DNA from 3 places in the Rhodoferax sp. GW821-FHT07F03 genome. Region 3 is predicted to be linked to each of the others. Evidence: predicted binding sites of a transcription regulator. Region 3 holds the regulator's gene; each other region holds the start of a gene.
What was found. The regulator sigma-54, encoded in region 3, starts transcription at its own class of promoters, with help from an activator protein. The targets are predictions, from matches to a motif close to TGGCANGNAANCTGCTTT.

Region 1 (7,881 bases), on a different contig from region 3:
AGCATGAAGCTGGTGGAAGTGGCCCAGCGCATACTCGATGTGGCCGAGCTGCTGGGCTGAACCGGGGGAATGCACCAACCCAGTGCCAATTTGTTTCATAATGAAACAAGGCTATGGCGCAATCTACATATGATCTTACAGCTATCAAATAAGTAGCAATAGCGATTTTCAAGGCTGGCACAGGGCTTGCGGAAACAGACCTAGCTGCAGCGCCCTAGACCCTCTGCACACCAGACACACAGGTCGGCTTGGCTGAGGACTACTTGGTTTTTGCAAACACCGAATCCACTTTGACACCCGTATTAGCCCCATTTGCCCGAGCCCAGCAGGCGACCGTGCATGCCGCAAAGCCCGTCAATCTGCACCGAGTGCTGGACACACTGGTCAACAACCTGGAAGGCATGGCCTACCGCTGCCTACCGGACGGTCGCTGGACCATGCGTTTCGTCAGCCAGGGCTGCACGCGTCTGTGCGGCTATAGCGCGCACGAGTTGCTAGACCCGCAACACATCACCTGGGAAGCCATTACCCACCCCGACGATCGTGCCCGGGTACGCCGGGAAATCGGCGCCGCTATGGCCCAGGGCCAACGCTTCACCGTGTACTACAGCATCACCACCCGCAGCGGAGAAATCCGCAAGGTGAAAGAGCAAGGCATACAGGTCACGGACGAGGCCGATCAGCTGGTGCTGGAGGGCTTCATCGAGGACGTGACCGACGTCCACCTGACGCTGGAGGCCCTGGCCCATGCCGAGCTGCGCTACCGGCAAATCTTTGAACACGCCCGCGAAGGCATCTTCCAAACCACGCTGGATGGCCGCTACATCGCCGCCAACCCGGCACTGGCCCTGCTCTACGGCTACGCCACGCCAGAGGAGCTGATCGCCGACCTGTCCGACATCGACCGCCGCCTGTATGTGCAGCCCCACCGGCGCGAGCGCTTCGCCCGGTTAATGGCCGCGCACGGTGAAGTCAGCAACTTCGAGTCCGAGGTGTACCGGCGCGACGGCAGCAAGATCTGGATTTCCGAGAACGCCCGCAGCGTTTATGACAGCCAGGGCGCCTTCATCTGCTTCGAAGGTACGGTACAGAATATTTCCGAGCGCAAACATCAGCTGGAGCAGCTCGAATACCAGGCCAACTACGACACGCTGACCGGCCTGGCCAACCGTAATCTGCTGCGCGACCGCATCGCGCCCGCCATCTCCCATGCCGAGCGCCTGGGGCATTTCCTGGCCGTGGTGTTCATCGACCTGGACCACTTCAAACTCATCAACGACAGCCTGGGCCACGACGCGGGCGACCAGCTGCTGGTGGAGATTGCGCAGCGCATCCGCGCCTGCATGCGCGCCTCGGACACGGTGGCCCGCCACAGTGGCGACGAATTCGTGCTGCTGCTGAACGAGCATATGCAGGCCCACTCAGTCATTTCGCACCTGCAGCGCCTGCTGGGGCAGATCAACCAGCCGGTGCACCTGCAGGGCCGTGCCTTCCAGATGGGCGCCAGCATGGGCGTGGCGCTGTACCCGCAAGACGGCAAGGACGCGCAGACCCTGCTCAAACACGCCGATGTGGCCATGTATGCGGCCAAGGAGCGCGGACGCAACAACTTCCAGTTCTTCACCCCCGAACTCAACCAGGTAGCCGACGAGCGCCTGAACCTGGGCACCGCCATGCGCGTCGGGCTGGAGCAAAACGAGTTCACCGTGGCCTACCAGCCCAAGGTGGATGCGCAGGGCCGCATCACCGGTCTGGAGGCGCTGGCCCGCTGGCACAGCGCGCGCATAGGCACGGTGGGACCAGACCGCTTCATCCCTATCGCCGAAGAGACTGGCCTGATAGGCGCGCTGACCGACACCATCCTGCGCCAGGCCTTTGCCGATGCCTGTAGCTGGGCACCAGTGCAGGGCCGCCAGTTGTCGGTGGCGGTGAATCTCTCGGCCAAGCTGTTTCTGGCCAACGACCTGGTGGCGCGCATCCGCAATCTGCTGCAGGCCAGCGGCCTGGCGCCGCAGCGGGTCGAGCTGGAGATTACCGAAAGCGTGTTCCTGCACGATATGGGGCGTGCCGTGTTACTGCTGAACGAGCTCAAGGCCCTGGGCGTACGCCTGGCCATGGACGACTTCGGCACCGGGTATTCGTCGCTGTCGTATCTGCGCAGCCTGCCGCTGGACACCATCAAGATAGACCGCTCGCTGATCACCGGCATCGAACAGGACGAAGACCTGGCCGTGATTGCCTGCGCCATCGTGAATCTGTGCAAAAACCTGCGCAAATCGGTGGTGGCCGAGGGTGTGGAAAACCGTGCCCAGTTCGACTTGCTGCACGCCAAGGGCTGCGACGGCTTTCAGGGCTATCTGTTTTCCAAACCGGTGCACCAAGACGTGTTGCGCAAGCTGTTGACCCAGGCCCGGGGCACCATTTTGCTGCCGCCGGCCGAAGCTCTGGCCTGCTGAAATGATGCACTGCACAAGAGCAGTGCAAAACCCAGCTTAAAAACAAAACAAGCGCCAGCGCAGACAAACAAAGCGCAAGCAGCTATATTTTATATAGCACTCAACGACAAAACAGCCTGGCACGGCGTTTGCTTAAATAGACCAAGACCAAGGTTGGTCCCATGGCAGCTGGAATCCAATGGCGGGTTGCAGCGATCAGTTTTCGGACAAAGGCGTCCCCATCCGTTCGGGTGGCTGCACATGCAGCCCCGAGCGCGATGAGGACGCCTTTTTTGTTTTTGGCCCCGACTTTCACATTCACTTTGGGAAGCTTGCACATGACCGATCTTTTGACCACCAAACTGAGCCGCCGCACCGTGCTGCAAACCGCGGCAGTAGGCGCCGTAGGCATCAACCCGGCGCTGCGTGCCGCGGTCTACGCCCAGGGCTCCGACAAGCCCGAAAAAGAAGAAGTCAAGATCGGCTTCATCCCGCTGACCGACTGCGCCAGCGTGGTGATGGCTTCGGTGCTGGGCATCGACAAGAAATACGGCGTGAAGATCATCCCCAGCAAGGAAGCCAGCTGGGCCGGCGTGCGCGACAAGCTGGTCAACGGCGAGCTGGACTTCGCCCACGTGCTGTACGGCCTGGTCTACGGCGTGCACCTCGGCATCAGCGGCCCCAAGAAAGACATGGCCGTGCTGATGACGCTGAACAACAACGGCCAAGCCATTACGCTGAGTAAAAAGCTGGCCGACAAGGGTGCCGTCAACGGTGCCGGCCTGGCCAAGCTGATGGCTACCGAGAAGCGCGAATACACCTTTGCCCAGACCTTCCCCACCGGCACCCACGCCATGTGGCTGTACTACTGGCTGGCTGCCAACGGCATCAACCCCATGAGCGACGCCAAGGTCATCACCGTGCCACCGCCACAGATGGTGGCGAATATGCGCGTGGGCAATATGGACGGCTACTGCGTGGGCGAGCCCTGGGGCCACCGCGCCATCATCGACGGCATCGGCGTCACAGCGCAAACCACGCAGGACATCTGGAAGGACCACCCCGAAAAAGTGCTGGGTACCAGCGCCGAATTCGTCAAGAAATACCCGAACACCGCGCGCGCCGTCACCGCCGCGATTCTGGAAGCCGGCAAGTGGATCGACTCCGGCCTGGCCAACAAGAACAAAATGGCCGAAACCATTGCCGACAAGAGCTACGTCAACACCAGCGTGGACGCCATCAACCAGCGCATCCTGGGCCGCTACCAGGACGGCATGGGCAAGACCTGGGACGACCCGAACTACATGAAGTTCTACAACGAAGGCGCGGTGAACTTCCCCTACCTGTCCGACGGCATGTGGTTCCTGACCCAACACAAGCGCTGGGGCCTGCTGAAGGACCACCCCGACTACCTGGCCGTGGCCAAGCAGATCAACCAGATCGACATCTACAAACAGGCCGCCACCGCCAGCAAGACACCCGTGCCCAAGGACGTGATGCGCAGCGCCAAGCTGATGGACGGCATGGTGTGGGACGGCAAGGACCCGAAGAAGTACGCCGACAGCTTCAAGATCCACGCCTGAACTTGGCTCCCCCCAAGCTTCGCGCACTGCGTGTCGCTTTCGCCAACCCCCTACAGGGGGCGATACCAGTGGCCCGGCAAAGCCGGTTCCACGGTATCCCGCGAAGGGGAAACGCTCAACCTTCATCTACCTAGGAGAACCCCATGGTCAGTGCTGTATTCCACTCCCCCGGCGGCGTCGAATTTGACGAGCCCGCCACCACGATTGCTCCCAAAATGCTAGCCACCACCGCAACACCTACCAGCGCCAACACCGTAAAAGACGTAGCACCCAAGCTGCCCTATGACTGGCGTGGCCTATGGCTGAAAGTGCTGCCGCCGGTGCTGGGCCTGGGTCTGCTGATCGGTATCTGGGCGCTGGTGTCGATCGGCACCTCGTCCAGCATCCCCTCGCCTTACGAGACCTTCCAGCAGGCGGTGGTGCTGTTCAGCGACCCGTTCTACCGCAAGGGCCCGAACGACCAGGGCGTGGGCTGGAACGTGCTGGCCTCGCTGCAGCGCGTGGCCGTGGGCTTTGGCCTGGCGGCGTTGGTGGGCATACCGGCCGGCTTCGTGATTGGCCGCTTCAGCTTCATGAGCCGCATGTTCAACCCGCTGATCAGCCTGCTGCGCCCGGTGTCGCCACTGGCCTGGCTGCCGATTGGCCTGATGGTGTTCAAGGGCGCGCACCCAGCCGCCATCTGGACCATCTTCATCTGCTCGATCTGGCCCATGGTCATCAACACCGCGGTGGGCGTGCAACGCGTGCCGCAGGACTATATGAACGTGGCGCGGGTGTTGAACCTGAGCGAATGGAAGATCGTCACCAAGATCCTGTTCCCCTCGGTTCTGCCCTACATGTTGACCGGCGTGCGCCTGGCCGTAGGCACAGCCTGGCTGGTGATCGTGGCCGCCGAGATGCTGACGGGCGGCGTGGGCATCGGCTTCTGGGTCTGGGACGAATGGAACAACCTGAACGTCAAGAACATCATCATCGCCATCTTCGTCATTGGCATCGTCGGTCTGGTGCTGGAATACGCGCTGATCAAGCTGGCCACCGCATTTACGTTTGAAGAGGTGAAATCATGAGCATCCCATCCATCCCCGCCCATGCCGTACCCAAGTACATCGAAATCCAGGGTGTGGAGCAAACCTTCCGCACCGCCAAGGGCAGCTTCCCGGCGCTGCGCGACATCGACCTGACGATTGCCAAGGGTGAGTTCGTAGCGCTGATCGGCCACTCGGGCTGCGGCAAGTCCACCCTGCTGAACCTGATTGCCGGCCTGACCAACCCCACCCGGGGCACGCTGATCTGCGCCAACCGCGAGATCAAGGGCCCCGGCCCGGAGCGTGCCGTAGTGTTCCAAAACCACTCGCTGCTGCCCTGGCTGACCTGCTTTGAAAACGTCTACCTGGCGGTAGAGCGCGTATTCGGTGCGGGCGACAAGTCCACCGGCGCCGCCGCCGAAAACAAGGCCCAGCTGAAGGCCCGCACCGACGCGGCCCTGGCCCTGGTCGGCCTGACCGCCGCCGCGCAAAAGCGCCCCGGCGAAATCTCCGGCGGCATGAAGCAGCGCGTAGGCATTGCCCGGGCCCTGAGCATGGAGCCCAAGGTCTTGCTGATGGACGAGCCCTTTGGCGCGCTGGACGCCCTCACCCGCGCCAAGCTGCAGGACGAGCTGCTGGCCATCGTACAGAAAACCCAAAGCACGGTGGTGATGGTGACCCACGATGTGGACGAAGCCGTGCTGCTGAGCGACAAGATCGTGATGCTGACCAACGGGCCGGGCGCCACCATCGGCGAAGTGCTGGCGGTGGACCTGCCGCATCCGCGCAACCGCGTGCAGCTGGCCGACGACCCGCGCTACCTGCAGTACCGCAAGGCGGTGATCGACTTCCTGTACACCCGCCAGGCCCATGTGGAGAAAATCACAGCTTGAAAATACGGCTCTGGCGCAGATAACACCTGCGCCAGCAGCTATAAATACCGTAGCAAATCAGTATCAGGTGCCGCGCACCAGAGCCTCGAATGCGGCCAGCGGCAGCGGCCGACTGAACAAATAGCCCTGGTAGGCATGGCAGCCTTGGGCTGCCAGCACCTCGCGCTGGGCCTCGGTTTCCACACCCTCGGCCACCACCGACAGACCCAGGCTGTTACCCAGCACGATGACCATATTGGCGATAGCCGCGTCGTTCGGGTCGGTCAGGATGTCGCGCACAAAGCTCTGGTCGATCTTCAGCTGGTCCAGCGGCAGACGCTTCAGGTGCGACAACGAGGAATAACCGGTACCAAAATCATCCAGCGAGAAGCCCACGCCTTCGGCCTTGAGCAGCTCCATCTTGGCGATCACGTCCTCCACATTCGACACCAGCAGGCCTTCGGTCAGCTCCAGCTTCAACAGCTGCGGCCGGGCACCGGTACGCCGCAGCACATCCAGCACCTGGTCCACAAAGTTGCTCTGGTAGAACTGGCGCGGGCTGACATTCACGGCCACCGTCAGGTGCGCCAGGTCGGGCTGCTGCGCCCATAGCGCCAGCTGAGTGCAGGCCGTCTCCAGCACCCACAGGCCCAGGGGCAGGATCAGGCCGGTGTCCTCGGCCAGCGGAATGAATTCTGCCGGCGACACCATACCGCGCTCGGGGTGGTTCCAGCGCACCAGTACCTCCACCCCGGTGTACACGCCCCTGCCCACCACCTGGGCCTGGTAGTGCAGCAGAAACTCCTGCCGCACCAGGGCTTCACGCATACCGGTCTCCAGCGCCGCGCGGGCCGATACCTCGGACTGCATCTGCGGATCAAAAAAGCGCAGCGTATTGCGGCCAGCGGCCTTGGCCTGGTACATGGCCATATCGGCCCGCTTGAGCGGCTCCTCGATACCCTCCTGCGGCTCGCCAAACAGGGTGATGCCTATGCTGGGCGTGCTGTGGTGGGCCTGGTCACCCAACATATAACTCTGGTTCAGCGCGGCCAGCATCTTCTCGCCTACGGTCTCGGCCAACTTCGCCGCATCCAGCGGGTCGCTGCCCAGGTCCTCCAGCATGACCACGAACTCATCTCCGCCCAACCGGGCCACGGTGTCGCCCTTGCGTATGCAGGTGGACAGGCGCGCGGCCACGGCCTGCAGCAAGAGGTCGCCCTTGTGGTGGCCAAAGGTGTCGTTGAGGATCTTGAAGTTGTCCAGATCGACGAACAGCAGTGCACCCAGGCGCTTGTGGCGCGGCCACTGGGCCATGGCATGGGCCAGGCGGTCCATCAGCAGGCGGCGGTTGGGCAACTGGGTCAGTGGGTCGTAGAAAGCCAGGTTCTGGATCTGCTCCTCGGCCAGCTTGCGCTCGGTGATGTCGGTCATGTTGTCCACGTAGTGGGTGACCCGGCCGGCGGCGTCCTTCACGGCGCTGATGGTCAGCCACAACGGAAATTCCTCGCCGCTCTTGCGGCGGTCCCATATCTCGCCCTGCCAGGTGCCGGTGCGGGCCAGGCTGTCCCCCATTTCCACAAAAAAGGCCGCGCTTTGCCGCTCCGAGCGCAGCAGTTGCTGCGGCGTGAGGCCCACGGCATCCTCCGCGGTATAGCCGGTGATGGCGGTAAAAGCGCTGTTCACCCGCAAAATGACCCAGTTCTCATCGGTCACCAACATGCCCTGCTGCGACTCGAAGGCCGTGGCGGCGATGCGCTGCTCCTCGTCGGCCAGCTTGCGCTGCGTCAGGTCGTGCAGCACCGTGTGGATAGCGTCCACGCCGTCGAGCACGATGGAGGTGGCCTGTACCTCCACGTCCACCACACTGCCATCCAGACGAAAGAAACGCATATGCGCCGGCCCCACGTTCCCGCCGGTTTCCAGCACATAGCGCAGGCGCTGGTGCGCCAACTCGACGGAGTCGGGG
Region 2 (7,881 bases), on a different contig from region 3:
TAATAGCTGCTTGTGCAGGTATTACCTGCGCAAGAGGCCTGTTTCGCATAAGTTTATGGATGCAGCATCCAGTCGGTTTGGCTGGGCCGGCCGGGCAGGTGCAGGCAGGCGGTGGTGGCCGGCGTCTGGGCCAGCAGCTGGCCCCGGCGGTAGACCTGCAGGCGGGTGGCGCGCAGGCGAATCGCCTCGATCGGGTCTTGCGCCTGCAGCAGCACAAAGTCTGCGTTGCAGCCGGCCTCCAGGCCGTAGCCTTCCAGCTGCAGAATCTTCGCCGGGTTGGCTGTGACGGCCTGGAAGCACTGGCGCATGGCGGCCTGGCTGGTCATCTGTGCCACGTGCAGGCCCATGCTGGCGACTTCCAGCATGTCGCCGCTGCCCAGGCTGTACCAGGGGTCCATGGCGCAGTCCTGGCCGAAGGCGACGGTTAGGCCCTGGGCCAGCATCTCGGGCACGCGGGTCATGCCACGGCGCTTGGGGTAGGTGTCGTGCCGGCCTTGCAGGGTGATGTTGATCAGCGGGTTGCTGATGACGTTCATCTGCGCCTCGGCCATCAGCGGCAGCAGTTTTGACACATAGTAGTTGTCCATGGAGTGCATGGAGGTCAGGTGCGAGCCGGTGACGCGGCCGTGCAGACCCAGGCGGTTGGTCTCATAGGTCAGGGTTTCGATGTGGCGCGACAGCGGGTCGTCTGACTCGTCGCAGTGCATGTCGACCAGCTTGCCTTGCTCGGCCGCCAGTTCACAGAGCAGCTTGACGCTGAGCGCGCCGTCGGCCATGGTGCGCTCGAAGTGGGGGATGCCGCCGACCACGTCCACGCCCATCTGCAGCGCGCGCTTGAGCTTGTCCATGCCGTTCGGATCGCGCAGCACGCCGTCCTGCGGGAAGGCCACCAGCTGCAGGTCCAGGTAGGGGGCGACGCGGCGGCGCACCTCCAGCAGGGCTTCCACGGCCAGCAGGCGCGGGTCGCAGATGTCCACATGGCTGCGGATGGCCAGCAGGCCGTGGCCCACGGCCCAGTCGCAGTAGGCCATGGCGCGGTCCACCAAAGCCTCTTGCGTGAGATGGGGTTTGAGCTCGCCCCACAGGGCGATGCCCTCCAGCAAGGTGCCGCTTTGGTTGACGCGGGGCTGGCCGTAGCTCAGGGTGGCGTCCATGTGGAAGTGCGCGTCCACAAACGGTGGGCTGACCAGCAGGCCCTGGGCATCCACGGTCTGCTGTGCGGCGGCCTGCAGGCCGGGGCTGACTTCCACAATCTTGCCGTCCTGTACCGCGATGGACATGCCGCTGCGGCCGTCGGGCAGGGTGGCGTGGGTGACGAGTAAATCCAGCATGCACATTCTTTCAAAAACACGGATCGCAAAGCTGTGTTGGGTTTGCTATCTATTAAATAGCTGTCGGCGCAATGGATATATACGCTGGCGGCTTATTTTGTGCCGAAAATTCGGTCCCCCGCATCGCCTAGACCGGGCAGGATGTAGCCGTGGTCGCTGAGCTGGCGGTCGATGGCGGCGGTGTAGATGTCGACGTCCGGGTGGGCGGCCTGCAGCGCGGCCACGCCTTCGGGGCAGGTCAGCAGGCAGACGAACTTGATGGACTTCGGGTTCAGCTCCTTGAGGCGCTCCACCGCTGCAATGGCCGAGTTGCCGGTGGCCAGCATCGGGTCCACGATGACGATGTCGCGCTCGTGCATTTCGCTGGGCATCTTGAAGTAGTACTCCACGGCCGTCAGCGTTTTCGGGTCGCGGTACAGGCCGACGTGGCCCACGCGCGCGCCTGGCACCACGCTGAGCATGCCTTCCAGAATGCCGTTGCCGGCGCGCAAGATGGACACGAACACCAGCTTCTTGCCGTCGATGACCTTGGCGGTCATTTTCTCCAGCGGGGTTTCGATCTCGATGTCCTGCATCGCCATGTCACGCGTGACCTCGTAGGCCATCAGGCTGGACAGCTCGTTCAGTAGGCGGCGGAAGGTGTTGGTGCTGGCGTCCTTGCGGCGCATCAGCGTCAGCTTGTGTTGCACCAGGGGGTGGTTGATCAGGTGTACGGTGCTCATGGTTTTCTTTAAAAGTTAAGGTTTCATTTTGCCAATTTGTGCGCCTGTGTCTCTTCCAGGGATACCACGGAACCGGCTTTGCCGGGCCGTTGGTATCGCCCCCTGCAAGGGGGTTGGCGAGAGTGACACGAAGTGCACGAAGCCTGGGGGTGAACGTTAGAACACGGTGCCGTCGCTGACGATGTTCAGAGGCGGTGTGCCGCCACGCAGGCGCTGTGCCAGCACTCGGCCGGCGGCCCAGGTGCCACCTTCGAGCACGCAGGCCAGGGGCATTTGCTCAGGCGTCAGGCCCAGCTCGGCGCGCACCAGCGGCGCCAGCTCGTCCAGCAGGGCCACGGTCAGCGCGCGCCATTCGACGATGCATTCATCCCCTGCGGTATACGTCTGGCCGGCCAGGGCCGGGTCTTTCCAGCCCAGCACGCCGCCGTCCAGCAGCAGGCCGCCATTGCGGTATTCGGGCAGGCCGGTGAGGGCGTCCAGGCCGGTGACGGGCACGTCGGCCCATTCCAACGGCTCCAGCAGGGAGTAACTGAGCCACTGCGACAGCTTGTGGAAGGGCATCCAGCCCGCACTCGCGCCCTCGCCGGGCACGGCGCTGTGACGCCAGCAGTCGCCCAGCGCGATCTCGCTGCCATCATCTGTTTTGATAGCGTTCTGCGCAGGCCAGATGGGCGATAACGTGGTGAGCAGTGCCACCAGAATGGCGTGGGCCGAGACGGTGGGTGTATCGGTATTGACGGGCACCAGGTAGTCGAACAGGCGACCCGGGCGACACAGGCCGCCGGCGCCACCAAACACCTCGGGCTGGGCGGCAATCACCGCGCCCAGGCGGCGTAAGAGTGCGGCACGGCCTTCCAGCCCGACCAGCGGGTTTTCCACCCCGACCTGGAAGGCGTCGCCCAGCTGGCGCGCGGTGATGGCCTGCAGGCCCTCGGCGTCGGCCTGGCAGGGCTGCATGGGTTTGCTGGAAAACAGGCCCTTGGTAAACGCGTTGTAGCTGGCTACGCCCAGGCCTTCGGAGCGGCTATAGGTTTTGCCGGTGCGCGGGTCGTTGTAGTGCCAGTCGGGGCCGGCGCCGGCATCCAGCAGCACGCTGACGATGGCCAGGTCGATCTGCGAGCGTGCGCGCTTGGCGACAGATACCTTGCCCAACTCTTCATTGAGCAGCTCCACGCGGTTCACGCCACCGGCTTCGAAATGGCGCCAGCGGCTGTGGTACGGGATGTCCAGCGTGGGGTAACGTTCGCGCGTCACCTGGGCCACCAGGGCAGCGGTGGGTTGCAGTGCGGCATCCGCCACCGTGAAGTAGGCGGAGTTGCCGGTACGCGCGCGCGCCAGCAGGCCCCGGGCCCGTTCGCGTACCGCTTGTGTAGAGCGTAACAGGGCGCTGGCGCTGGCAGCATCTGCGCTGGCTGCTATCAAATCCATAGTCATTCAGTGAGTCCACGGCCTTTGGCCTTTTTCAGTTCTTCGGCGTCCGGCACAGCGCCGGGGGTGAAGTAACCGGCCGCCATTTTCGCGTCCATTTCGACCTGGGCGTCGGCGGGGATCATGTGTTCGGGAATATTGATGCGTTTCACCACCTCGATGCCGGCGCGGGTGATAGCGTCGTATTTCATATTGCTCATGGACACCAGGCGGTGGATCTTGCGTATGCCCAGCCAGTTCAGCACGTCGGGCATGAGTTCCTGGAAGCGCATGTCCTGCACGCCGGCCACGCACTCTGTGCGGTTGAAATACTGGTCGGCCGTGTCGCCGCCGACCTGGCGTTTGCGGGCGTTGTAAACCAGAAATTTGGTGACCTCGCCCAGGGCCCGGCCTTCCTTGCGGAAGTACGACACCAGGCCGACTCCGCCGCGCTGCGCGCCCTGTATGCATTCCTCGATGGCGTGTGTCAGGTAGGGGCGGCAGGTGCAGATGTCGGAGCCGAACACGTCCGAGCCATTGCATTCGTCGTGCACGCGCGCGGTGAGTTCGACCTCGGGGTTCGCCAGGTCGCGCGGGTTGCCGAAGATATAGGCGGTCAGCCCGCCGATGGGCGGCAGGAATACTTCCAGGTCGCTGCGCGTCACCAGCTCGGGGTACATGCCGCCGGTTTCTTCGAACAGCACGCGGCGCAGCTCGGACTCTGTGCAGTTGAAGCGCTTGGCCACTTCGGGCAGGTACCACACCGGCTCCACCGCCACCTTGGTGACCATGGCGGCGCCGCTGGCGTTGAGGAACTTGCCGTCGGCCTGCAGGCGGCCGGATTGCAGCGCCTCGATGACTTCGGGCAGGATCACATGCGCTTGCGTCACCGCGATGGTGGGGCGGATGTCGTAGCCCGCCGCCAGCTCGGCTGCGAATTCGGTGGCGATGGTGGCGCCCCAGGGGTCCATGGCGACGATGCGGCCCGGCTCGCTCCACTGCGGGTAGGGGCCGATCACGTCGGTCGGCATGGTGTTGGTCAGGTCCGCCCGGTGTTTGGGCGACAGGCCGCCGGAGGCCACGGCCAGCGCGCGGTAGATGCTGTAGCTGCCGCTGTGCGTGCCGATCACATTGCGGTGGCTGCGCTTGGTGGTGGTGCCGACCACCGGGCCGCGCTCGGCAGCCGTGGCTGCGGCCCAGCGTATCTGCAGGGCGCCGTAGCCGCTGGCGTGCGAGGTCAGGCGGATGTGGCTGGGGCCCGCCGGCGCGGCGGGAGTGGCGGGGATAGGGGAACCGGTGGCTACGTCAGCAGGCATGGAACGTCCTCAAAAAATCCAATGTAGCGATGGGCAGGCCTTCTGGCAAGCAGGGTACACGCTATGCATTTTGTGTGCCGGTGGCTGGGTTTCTAGGCAGGATGACCACGCCGAAAGACTATGTCAGTGCTATGGATTAAATAGCTGCAGGCGAAGGTATATCCTGCGCTAGAGGCCGATTTCTTAAAAATTCCCAGCCAGTCTGTTCAGCGCTTTCCGCCGAAGATGCCGCCCAGCACGCCGCGCAGAATCTCCTGGCCCATCTTGGTACCCATGGTGCGTACTGCGGATTTCATCATGGTCTGCGCCAGGCCGTCGTGCCGGCCACCACGCGGGCCGGTGCTGCCGAACAGGATGTCGTTCAGTCCGCCCATCACGCCACCCAGGGCGCTGTTGCCGGTTGCCGTTGGTGCGGCCTGGCCGGGCAGGGGCGCGCTGCCGGCGGGGGCTGTGCCAGCGGCAGAGGCATTCGCCGCCGTGGTTTCTGTGCGGCCCTTGAGCTTTTCGTAGGCCGATTCGCGGTCTACCAGTTTCTCGTAGACGCCGGCCACCAGCGAGCCCTGCAGCAACGCCTGGCGCTGCTCGGTGCTGATCGGGCCGAGCTGGCTGCCAGGCGGCAGCACGAACACGCGCTCCGTCACACTGGGCCGGCCCTTTTCGTCCAGCAAGCTGACCAGGGCTTCGCCCACGGCCAGCTCGGTGATGGCGGCTTCGATGTCCAGGCCGGGTTTTTGCCGCATGGTCTGGGCCGTGGCCTTGACGGCCTTTTGGTCGCGCGGGGTGAAGGCGCGCAGCGCGTGTTGCACGCGGTTGCCCAGCTGGGCCAGCACCGAGTCAGGGATGTCCAGCGGGTTTTGTGTCACAAAGTAGACGCCCACGCCCTTGGAGCGCACCAGGCGCACCACCAGCTCGATGCGTTCCACCAGGGCCTTGGGTGCCTCGTTGAACAGCAGATGGGCTTCGTCGAAGAAGAACACCAGCTTGGGCTGCTCGGGGTCGCCGATCTCGGGCAGTTGCTCGAACAGCTCGGACAGCATCCAGAGCAAAAAGGTGGCGTACAGGCGCGGCGAGTTCATCAGCTTGTCGGCGGCCAGGATGTTGACCACGCCCTGGCCATCCACCGTTTGCATGAAATCGCTGATGTTCAGCATGGGCTCGCCGAAGAACTTGTCGCCGCCCTGCGACTCGATCTGCAGCAGGCCGCGCTGGATGGCGCCTACGCTGGCGGCCGACACATTGCCGTACTGGGTGGTGAATTCGCTACTGTTATCGCCCACGTACTGCAGCATGGCGCGCAGGTCTTTCAGGTCGAGCAGCAGCAGGCCGTGGTCGTCGGCGATCTTGAACACCATGTTCAGCACGCCGCCCTGTGTGTCGTTCAGGTTCAGCATGCGGCCCAGCAGCAGCGGGCCCATGTCGGACACGGTGGCTCGTACCGGGTGGCCTTGCTCGCCAAACACGTCCCACAGCGTGGCCGGACAGGCTTGCGAGGCGGGTTGCTCCAGGCCGCGTTCCTTCAGTATGCCGGCCAGCTTGTCGCCGATCTTGCCGGCCTGGCTGATGCCGGTGAGGTCGCCCTTGACGTCGGCCATGAAGACCGGCACGCCGATCTTGGAGAAATTTTCGGCCAGGGTTTGCAGGGTCACGGTCTTGCCGGTGCCGGTGGCGCCGGTGATCAGGCCGTGGCGATTCGCCAGGGCAGGTAGCAGCTCGCAGGTGGTGGTGGCGTTTTTGGCAAGAAGAATAGCGTCGGCCATGGGGGGCGTCCTGGACAGGAATGGGGGCGGTGGGAAAGTAAAATCGCGCCAGTAGATTAAATCAAACTAGAAGGACTTTACGTGGCTGGTCACAGTAAATGGGCGAATATTCAGCACCGCAAAGGTCGCCAGGATGAGAAACGCGGCAAGATCTGGACGCGCGTGATCCGTGAAATCATGGTGGCCGCCCGTTTGGGCGGCGGCGATCTGAGCATCAACCCGCGCCTGCGCCTGGCGGTTGAAAAAGCCAAGGCGGCCAACTTGCCCGCAGATACGGTCAAGCGCAACATCGAAAAAGCCACCGGCACGCTGGAAGGCGTGAGCTACGAGGAAATCCGCTACGAAGGCTACGGCATCGGCGGCGCTGCCATCATCGTGGACACCATGACCGACAACCGTGTACGTACCGTGGCTGAAGTGCGCCACGCGTTCAGCAAGCATGGCGGTAACATGGGTACCGAAGGCTCGGTGTCGTTCCAGTTCAAGCATTGCGGGCAATTTGTGTTTGCTCCGGGCACGGACGAAGACAAGGTGATGGAAGTCGCGCTGGAAGCCGGCGCCGAAGACGTGATCACCGACGAAGACGGCGCCATCGAAGTGTTGACCGCCTACACTGATTTTGAAAAAGTCAAGCTGGCACTGGATGCGGCTGGGCTCAAACCCGAGGTGGCCGAAGTCACCATGCGGGCCGAAAACACCATAGAACTGGATGGCGAAGACGCCGAAAAAATGCAAAAACTACTGGATGTGCTCGAAGACCTGGACGATGTCCAAGAAGTCTTTCACAACGCGGCCCTATGAAAGTTCTCGTAATTGGCGGCGGTGGCCGTGAACATGCGCTGGCATGGAAGATGAATGGCTGCGAACGTGTGTCCCAGGTGTTTGTGGCGCCGGGCAACGGCGGTACCGCGCTGGACAGCCAGCTTATCAACGTGCCCATCACCGATGTGGTGGCATTGCGCAAATGGGCCCAGACCGAGGGCATCGCCCTGACCGTTGTCGGCCCCGAAGGCCCGCTGGCGGCTGGTGTGGTGGACGAGTTCCGCGCCCACGGCATGCGCATTTTTGGCCCGACCAAGGCCGCCGCCCAGCTGGAAAGCTCCAAGGCTTTCTCCAAGGCCTTCATGCAGCGCCATGCGATCCCCACGGCCGAGTTCGAAGCCTTCTCCGACCCCGTGGCGGCCCACGCCTATGTGGACAAGATGGGCGCGCCCATCGTCGTCAAGGCCGACGGCCTGGCCGCCGGCAAGGGTGTGGTGGTGGCGCAGACGCTGGCCGAGGCCCATGAGGCGGTGGACTTCATGCTGGTCGACAACACCCTGGGGGTGAGCCACAACGAGGGTGGCGC
Region 3 (7,881 bases):
GCGCTTGCGCTGTAGCCTGGGGGTTAGCCCTTTAAGCAGTCGCTCATGAACTTCTTGCGCTCGTCGCCCTTCAGTGCCTTGGTCTTGGCGTCGGCGTTGCAGGTCTTCATTTTTTCCTGTTGCGTGGGCTTGGCATCTGCTGCGGCTGCAGGTGCATCGGCGCTCAGGCAGGCTTTTACGGCAGCCTTGTATTCATCGCCTTTTTTGCCCTTGGCTTCTTTGCTGCAGGCCGACATCTTGGCTTGCTGGGGCGTGGGCTCCTTGTCGGCCGCGTGGACCAGGCCCATAGACAGAGTCAGACCCAGGGCGGCGACGAGAGGTAATAGTTGTTTCATGCAGGCTCCAGAAGAAGAGGTTGTGGGGAAAATCCTGTGCGCAAGGTCCGAAGACGACTGGATTGCAACCCATAACGCCGCAATGCGCAAGCCGGATGACTAGAGAGGTAACCACCCCCCGGTAAAATCCGGCCATGCTCTCAGTCAAACACGAATTGCTCGCGGCGCTGGCCGTCGGGCTGGAAAAAATTGCCCCCGGCGCTGGCGCCAAAGCCGCGTTCGAGTCCCCCAAGGTGGCTGCGCACGGCGATTTCGCTTGCACCGCCGCCATGCAACTGGCCAAGCCGCTCAAGTTGAACCCGCGCCAGCTGGGTGAAAACCTGCGCGTGGCCCTGCTGGAGCAGCCAGCGTTCGAAAAGTGGGTCGAGGCCATCGACATCGCCGGCCCGGGCTTCATCAATATCAAGCTCAAGCCTGCCGCCAAGCAGGAAGTGGTGCGTGAAGTGCTGGCCGCCGCTGCCAGTTTCGGCGTGCAGCCCAGCAACAACCAGCACATCCTGGTGGAATTCGTCTCGGCCAACCCCACCGGCCCGCTGCATGTCGGTCATGGCCGCCAGGCGGCGCTGGGCGATGCCATCTGCAACCTGTACGCCACCCAGGGCTGGGATGTGTACCGCGAGTTCTATTACAACGACGCCGGCGTGCAGATCGGCACCCTGGCAACCAGCACGCAGATGCGCGCCCGGGGCTTCAAGCCAGGCGACGCCGAGTGGCCCGAAGCCGCCTACAACGGCGACTACATCGGTGACATCGCGCAAGACTTCCTGGCCGGCAAGACCGTCAAGGCCGACGACCGCGAAGTCACGGCCTCGGGCAAGGTGGACGACCTGGACTCCATCCGCGAATTCGCCGTGGCCTATCTGCGCCGCGAGCAGGACCTGGACTTGCAGGCTTTCCAGGTCAAGTTCGACAACTTTTACCTGGAGTCCAGCCTGTACACCAGCGGCCGGGTGGACGCCACGGTCAAGCGCCTGCAGGAAGCTGGCAAGACCTACGAGCAGGACGGCGCGCTGTGGCTGCAGTCTACCGACTACGGCGACGACAAGAACCGCGTCATGCGCAAGACCGACGGCAGCTACACCTACTTTGTGCCTGACGTGGCCTACCACATCGCCAAGTGGGAGCGCGGCTTTACCAAGGTGGTGAATATCCAGGGCACCGACCACCACGGCACCATCGCCCGCGTGCGCGCTGGCCTGCAGGCGGCCAATGTGGGCATTCCCCAGGGCTATCCTGATTACGTGCTGCACACCATGGTGCGGGTGGTGCGCGGCGGCGAAGAGGTGAAGATCTCCAAGCGCGCCGGCAGCTACGTGACCCTGCGCGACGTGATCGACTGGACCAGCAAGGACGCGGTGCGCTTCTTCCTGCTGAGCCGCAAGCCGGATACCGAATACACCTTCGACATCGATTTGGCGCTGGCCAAGAACAACGACAACCCTGTGTACTACGTGCAGTACGCCCATGCCCGCATCTGCAAGATGCTGCGCGACTGGGGTGGCGATGTGGCGTCGCTGCAGGGCGTGGACCTGTCCAGCCTGCTGGTGCCCCAGGCCCAGACCTTGATGCTGCAGCTGGCCAAGTACCCCGAGATGCTGACGGCAGCCACCGAAGGTTTTGCGCCGCATGACGTGACCTTCTACCTACGTGAGCTGGCCGCCAACCTGCATAGCTACTATGACGCCGAGCGCGTGCTGGTGGACGACGAGCCGCTCAAGCTGGCCCGCCTGGCCCTGGTCGCCGCCTGCGCGCAGGTATTGCACAATGGCTTGGCAGTACTGGGCGTGGATGCTCCAGAAAAAATGTAATTGACAGCAAGCATGACAAAACAAAAGCAAAGCGGCGGCACCATCCTGGGTTTCATCATCGGGGTGGTGGTCGGCCTGGGCTCGGCGCTGGCGGTGGCGGTCTATGTCACCAAGGTGCCGGTGCCGTTCATGAATGGCAAGACCCAGGCCAATGGCGCCGACCACGACGCGGTCGAAAGCCAGAAAAACAAGGACTGGGATCCGAATACCCCCTTGCACGGCAAAAACCCGGTGCGCTCTGCGGCGCCCGCAGCATCCGGCGCGGTGGATGCGGCGGCTCCGCTGGTGGTGCCGCCACCGGCGCCAGCGGCGACTCCGGCCGTGGTGCCCACGCCACCGGCGGCCGTTGCGGTGAAGCCGGATGCCAAGCCGTCGGCCGCAGCCTCGGCCGACCCGCTGGGCGATCTGGCCAAGGTCAAAGCCAAGGCGGCTGCGTCTGCCACCGTGGCCACGGCACCTGCGCTGGCACCCACAGCCGAGCCGTTTGAGTACTTCGTGCAGGCCGGTGCCTACCGTACGCCCGAAGATGCCGAGGCCCAGCGTGCCAAGCTGGCCATGATGGGCATGGAAGCCAAGGTTACCGAGCGCGAGCAGTCCGGCCGCACCGTCTACCGTGTGCGCATGGGCCCGTATGCCAAGCGCGACGATGCCGAGCATGCCAAGGACCGGCTGGAAAGTGCCGGTAGCGAAACCACCCTGGTGCGCGTGCAGCGTTGACCAGTTCTCTTGAAGCTGGTGCTGCGCGCTGAACTTTTGCGCTCGGCACCGATCCGACCCCCCACAAGGAGTGATTTGCAATGAAACGTCGTGAGTTTTCGCTGGCTTCAGCGGGTGTGCTGGCTGGTTCCACGCTGGCCGTAGGCCATACCGGTAGCGCCCTGGCGCAGGGCAAGCCGCCCGTGGCGGGCACGGATTACCTGGTGCTGGACAAGCCAGTCGCCACAGAAGCGCCGGCCGGCAAGGTCGAGGTGATCGAGTTCTTCTGGTACGCCTGTCCGCATTGCAATGCGTTTGAGCCCACCTTGGTGGAGTGGCTCAAGCGCCTGCCCAAGGATATTGCCTTCAAGCGTGTGCCAGTGAACTTCCAGGACAGTTTCATCCCGCCGCAAAAGCTGTACTACACGCTGGAGGCTCTGGGCCAGCTGGACGCACTGCATGGCAAGGTGTTCAACGCTATCCATGTGGAGCATCAGCGGCTGGACAAAGATGATCTGGTGATCGCCTGGGCCGTGAAGCAGGGTCTGGACAAAACCAAGTTCACCGAGACGTACCAGTCTTTTGGCGTCAGCACCAAGGTGCGTAAGGCATCCCAGCTGCAGCAGGCCTACCAGGTCGCGGGCGTGCCCGCTTTGGGCGTGGCCGGCAAGTTCTACACCGATGGCAGCCAGGCGCAAACCATGCCGCGTGCATTGGTTGTTGTGGAATATCTGGTGGCCGAGCAGCGCAAGAAAGCCTGATTCCGGCATGGCCGGCAAGGCCGGAGAGATGAAAAAGCCCGCGTCAGCGGGCTTTTTTCTGGCTACGTCCAACTCGGGGTGAGGGGCCGTTACAATGAATTGCAAGATTCGTGCCTCTATGAAAATCAACACCCTACTCTCACTGCTCGTGGTTTGTTTCGTCGGTCTAGGCGGAGCGGCCCACGCGGAAAAAGCCGACAAACTCAAGCCTATGAATATCGAGGCGGACGCGGCGCGTTATGACGATCTGAAGCAGACCAATGTCTTTACCGGCAAGGTGGTGATGACCAAGGGCACCATCATCATCCGTGGCGCCCGCGTCGATGTGCGCCAGGATGCCGAGGGCAACCAGTTCGGCGTGGTGACGGCGGAGCCGGGCAAGCTGGCGTATTTCAAGCAAAAACGCGACGGCCTGGACGAATACATAGAAGGCGAGGGCGAAACCATCGAGTACAGCAGCAAGCTGGACAACGTGCGCTTCATCAAGCGGGCCATTTTGCGCCGTCTGGTCGGCAGCAAGGTGAATGACGAAATCACCGGCGAACTGATCGTCTACGACAACACCACCGATGTATTCACCGTGGACAGCGGCACAGCCGGCAGCAATCCCGGTGGCCAGAATGGCCGCGTACGCGCCATGTTGACACCCAAGGCTGCAGCGTCGGCTGCTAGCGGCGCGGCACCTGCCGGGCCAGCCCCGGTGCTGCGTTCCACCACCACGCTGGAGGGCGTGAAGAAGTGACGGCGGTGGTGGAGTCGGGAGAAAGCCGCCTGGAGGCGCGCCATCTGCAAAAAGCCTACGGCAAGCGCAAGGTCGTGAAAGACGTGACGCTGGCCGTCAAAAAAGGCGAGGTGGTCGGTTTGTTGGGCCCCAACGGCGCGGGCAAAACCACTTCCTTCTACATGATCGTGGGCCTGGTGCGGGCTGATGGCGGGCATATTTCCATCGACGGCCAGTCGGTGGAGCACATGCCCATCCACCGGCGTTCGCGCCTGGGCCTGAGCTATCTGCCCCAGGAAGCCTCGATTTTCCGCAAGCTCACGGTGGAAGAAAATGTGCGCGCCGTGCTGGAATTGCAGCACGACGAGGCCGGCAAGTCCCTCACCCGCACCGAGATCGAAAAGCGCCTGACGGCGTTGCTGCAGGATTTGCGGGTGGAGCATTTGCGTGATTCGTCGGCCATGGCCTTGTCCGGTGGCGAGCGCCGCCGCGTGGAAATCGCCCGTGCCCTGGCCACCCAGCCGCGTTTCATTTTGCTGGACGAGCCTTTTGCCGGTATCGACCCGATTGCGGTGATCGAGATCCAGCGCATCATCGGCTTCCTGAAGTCGCGTGGCATCGGCGTGCTGATCACCGACCACAATGTGCGCGAGACGCTGGGCATTTGCGACCACGCCTACATCATCAGCGACGGCAATGTGCTGGCCGAGGGTACGCCGTCCGAGATCGTGGACAACGCCGATGTGCGTCGCGTCTACCTCGGCGAACATTTCAAGATGTGATGCTCCGATGAAGCAAGGCTTATCCCTACGCGTTTCACAGCATCTGGCGCTGACGCCCCAGCTGCAGCAGTCCATCCGCCTGCTGCAACTGTCCACCCTGGAACTGAGCCAGGAAGTGGACCAGATGCTGGACGACAACCCGTTTCTGGAACGCAATATGGACGAGGCTGCACGCGAGGAGTTCGGCCTGGCCCAGTCCGACACGCCGGTCAGCACAGGGGAGCGCGAGGCTGAAATTGCTACAAGTTCTGTAGCTGAATACGCAAGTGAATCCAGCGCAGAAGCCCCAAATGATGCCGAATCCCCTTTAACTGGCGGTGACGACACCAGCTGGGACGGCGATGGCACTTCCGAGATCAAACCCGACGACAGCGAATGGGGCGGTGACGCCCCGGCGCGCCAGAACAACCTGGGTGAAGACGGCGAGATGGACGCCACCGAGCTGGCCCGCAACCAGGAGTCGCTGACCAGCTTTCTGCACCGCCAGGCCCTGGCCCTGCGGCTGGGGGAGGTGGACCAGGCAGCGCTGCGCTTTCTGATCGAATCGCTGAACGACGACGGCTACCTGGAAGACGATTTCGAAACCCTGGCGCGTGGTCTGGCGGGCGACGACGCCGAGGCCGTGGAAGAGCTGGTACACCGCTTCACGGTGGCCCTGAGCCTGCTGCAAAGCCTGGAGCCGGCGGGCGTGGGCGCGCGGCATCTGGGTGAATGCCTGTTGCTGCAGCTGGAGGGTTTGCAGCCCGTGCTGGGCGATGACCCGGCGCGCAAGGTGGCCATGCGCATCTGCCGCCAGTCCATGGACCTGCTGGCCCGGCGCGACGTGAAGCGCCTGGCCCAGCTGTGCCGCGCCACCGAGACCGATATCAAGGCTGCCATGGCGCTGATCGCCCGGCTGGAGCCCAAGCCGGGGCGGCGCTTTGTCGATGTGGAGCGCAACATCGTGGTGCCCGACGTGATCGTGGTCAAGGTTGGGCGCGGCGCCCAGGCCCGCTTCCGGGTACAGCTGAATGCCGAGGTCATGCCGCGCCTGCGCGTGCACGACATCTACGCCAATGCGCTGCGCCAGCACAAGGGGGGCGGCAAGGATTCATCGAACAACGCCGCACTGCAGCAGCGCCTGCAGGAGGCGCGCTGGTTCATTAAGAACATCCAGCAGCGCTTCGACACGATTTTGCGGGTCAGCAACGCCATCGTGGAGCGGCAGAAGAACTTCTTCAGCCACGGCGCGCTGGCCATGCGCCCTCTGGTGCTGCGCGAGATCGCCGACGAGTTGGGACTGCACGAGTCCACCATCAGCCGCGTGACCACCGCCAAATACATGGCCACGCCCTACGGCACCTTCGAGCTGAAGTATTTCTTCGGCTCGTCCCTGGGGACGGAGACCGGCGGCAACGCCTCCAGCACCGCGGTGCGGGCGCTGATCAAGCAGTTTGTCTCGTCCGAAGACCCAAAGAAGCCGCTCAGCGACAGCCAGCTGTCCGACATGCTGAAAGAGCAGGGCATTGAATGCGCGCGCCGTACCGTGGCCAAGTACCGCGAAGCGCTGCGCATAGCCCCCACGAACCTGCGCAAAGCGCTGTAGAACATGCTCTCCCCCAGGCCGCGTGCACGGTATGCCGCAGCTGGAGGAAAGAGCTTCGCCCCGCTTGCCCCAGGCTGCGTAGCGTGACACCATGGAAATAACGATATGAACCAACTCCAATTATTTTTACCCTGCGCCGCCGGCGTGGAAGAGCTGCTGGCCGAAGAGGTGCACGGCATTACCGGCCTGCAGGGCGAAGACCTGCGGGTGATGCGGGGCGGCACGCTGGTGCGCTCCTCCTGGCGCGACGCGATGCGCTTGAACCTGCACAGCCGCCTGGCGCAGCGCGTGCTGATCGAGCTGTCCAACACCGAATACCGCAGCGAAAAAGACCTGTACGAAGCCGCCAGCAACGTGGCCTGGGAGATCTGGTTCACGCCCAAGCAAAGCTTCAAGATCGAAGTCACGGCGCAGCACAGCCCGCTCAATTCGCTGAACTTCGCCGCGCTGAAAGTGAAGGACGCGGTGGCCGACCGCTTCCGCTTCAAGACCGGCGTGCGCCCCGACGTGAATGTGCAGTGGCCCGATGTGCGCATCTACCTGCACCTGACCACCGAGCGCGCCACCATCTACATTGACACCTCGGGTGACGCGCTGTTCAAACGTGGCTGGCGTGAAGACAAGGGCGATGCGCCGTTGAAGGAAACCCTGGCCGCCGCCATGATCGCCGCCAGCGGCTGGGATGGCACCACGCCCCTGTACGACCCCTGCTGCGGCAGCGGCACCATTGCCATAGAGGCCGCGCAGATCGCCTGCAATATTGCGCCCGGCAGCCTGCGCCGCTTTGGCTTTGAGAAGCTGTTGCCCTTCCAGCCCCATGTGTGGAGCGTCATTCAGGAGCAGGCCCACGCCGCCGAGCACGAGCCGGAGACGCAGATCTTCGGTAGCGATGTGGCCTTCCGTATGGTCGATTTCGCCACCCGCAATGCCGAGCGCGCGGGCGTCAGCGGCGTGGTCGAGTTCCGTGGCGGCGATGCCTTGCAGCGCATGCCGCCGGCCGAGTCCGGCGTGATGTTGCTGAACCCGCCCTACGGCGAGCGGATTGAGGTGGCAGGTGTCGCGGGCCGGCGCGAAGCTGCACAGACCGAGGACGGCAGCGCCGACTTCTTCCCCCAACTGGCCACCCACTGGAAGCGTAACTACGCGGGCTGGACCGCCTGGATGCTGACGCCCGACCTCAAGCTGCCCGGCAA

Region 1: a site for sigma-54 is predicted at 2,574-2,591, ahead of AC07R0_RS19610 (CmpA/NrtA family ABC transporter substrate-binding protein). Genes of this name have one in related genera too.
Region 2: a site for sigma-54 is predicted at 4,839-4,856, ahead of AC07R0_RS01725 (GTP cyclohydrolase II). Genes of this name have one in related genera too.

Annotation. Positions count from the first base shown of each region.
Region 1 is NZ_JBWKQM010000012.1:196,566-204,446, forward strand. It holds gene AC07R0_RS19600 (ANTAR domain-containing response regulator) at 1-60, shown strand, start outside; gene AC07R0_RS19605 (putative bifunctional diguanylate cyclase/phosphodiesterase) at 291-2,456, shown strand; gene AC07R0_RS19610 (CmpA/NrtA family ABC transporter substrate-binding protein) at 2,774-4,018, shown strand; gene ntrB (nitrate ABC transporter permease) at 4,162-5,085, shown strand; gene AC07R0_RS19620 (ABC transporter ATP-binding protein) at 5,082-5,936, shown strand; gene AC07R0_RS19625 (bifunctional diguanylate cyclase/phosphodiesterase) at 6,000-7,881, opposite strand, start outside.
Region 2 is NZ_JBWKQM010000001.1:386,260-394,140, forward strand. It holds gene AC07R0_RS01710 (amidohydrolase family protein) at 54-1,331, opposite strand; gene upp (uracil phosphoribosyltransferase) at 1,424-2,053, opposite strand; gene AC07R0_RS01720 (URC4/urg3 family protein) at 2,210-3,487, opposite strand; gene AC07R0_RS01725 (GTP cyclohydrolase II) at 3,484-4,776, opposite strand; gene AC07R0_RS01730 (helicase HerA-like domain-containing protein) at 4,983-6,533, opposite strand; gene AC07R0_RS01735 (YebC/PmpR family DNA-binding transcriptional regulator) at 6,615-7,334, shown strand; gene purD (phosphoribosylamine--glycine ligase) at 7,331-7,881, shown strand, end outside.
Region 3 is NZ_JBWKQM010000010.1:74,723-82,603, forward strand. It holds gene AC07R0_RS16370 (PsiF family protein) at 24-335, opposite strand; gene argS (arginine--tRNA ligase) at 470-2,143, shown strand; gene AC07R0_RS16380 (SPOR domain-containing protein) at 2,156-2,860, shown strand; gene AC07R0_RS16385 (thiol:disulfide interchange protein DsbA/DsbL) at 2,941-3,600, shown strand; gene lptA (lipopolysaccharide transport periplasmic protein LptA) at 3,719-4,342, shown strand; gene lptB (LPS export ABC transporter ATP-binding protein) at 4,351-5,103, shown strand; gene AC07R0_RS16400 (RNA polymerase factor sigma-54) at 5,111-6,688, shown strand; gene AC07R0_RS16405 (THUMP domain-containing class I SAM-dependent RNA methyltransferase) at 6,794-7,881, shown strand, end outside.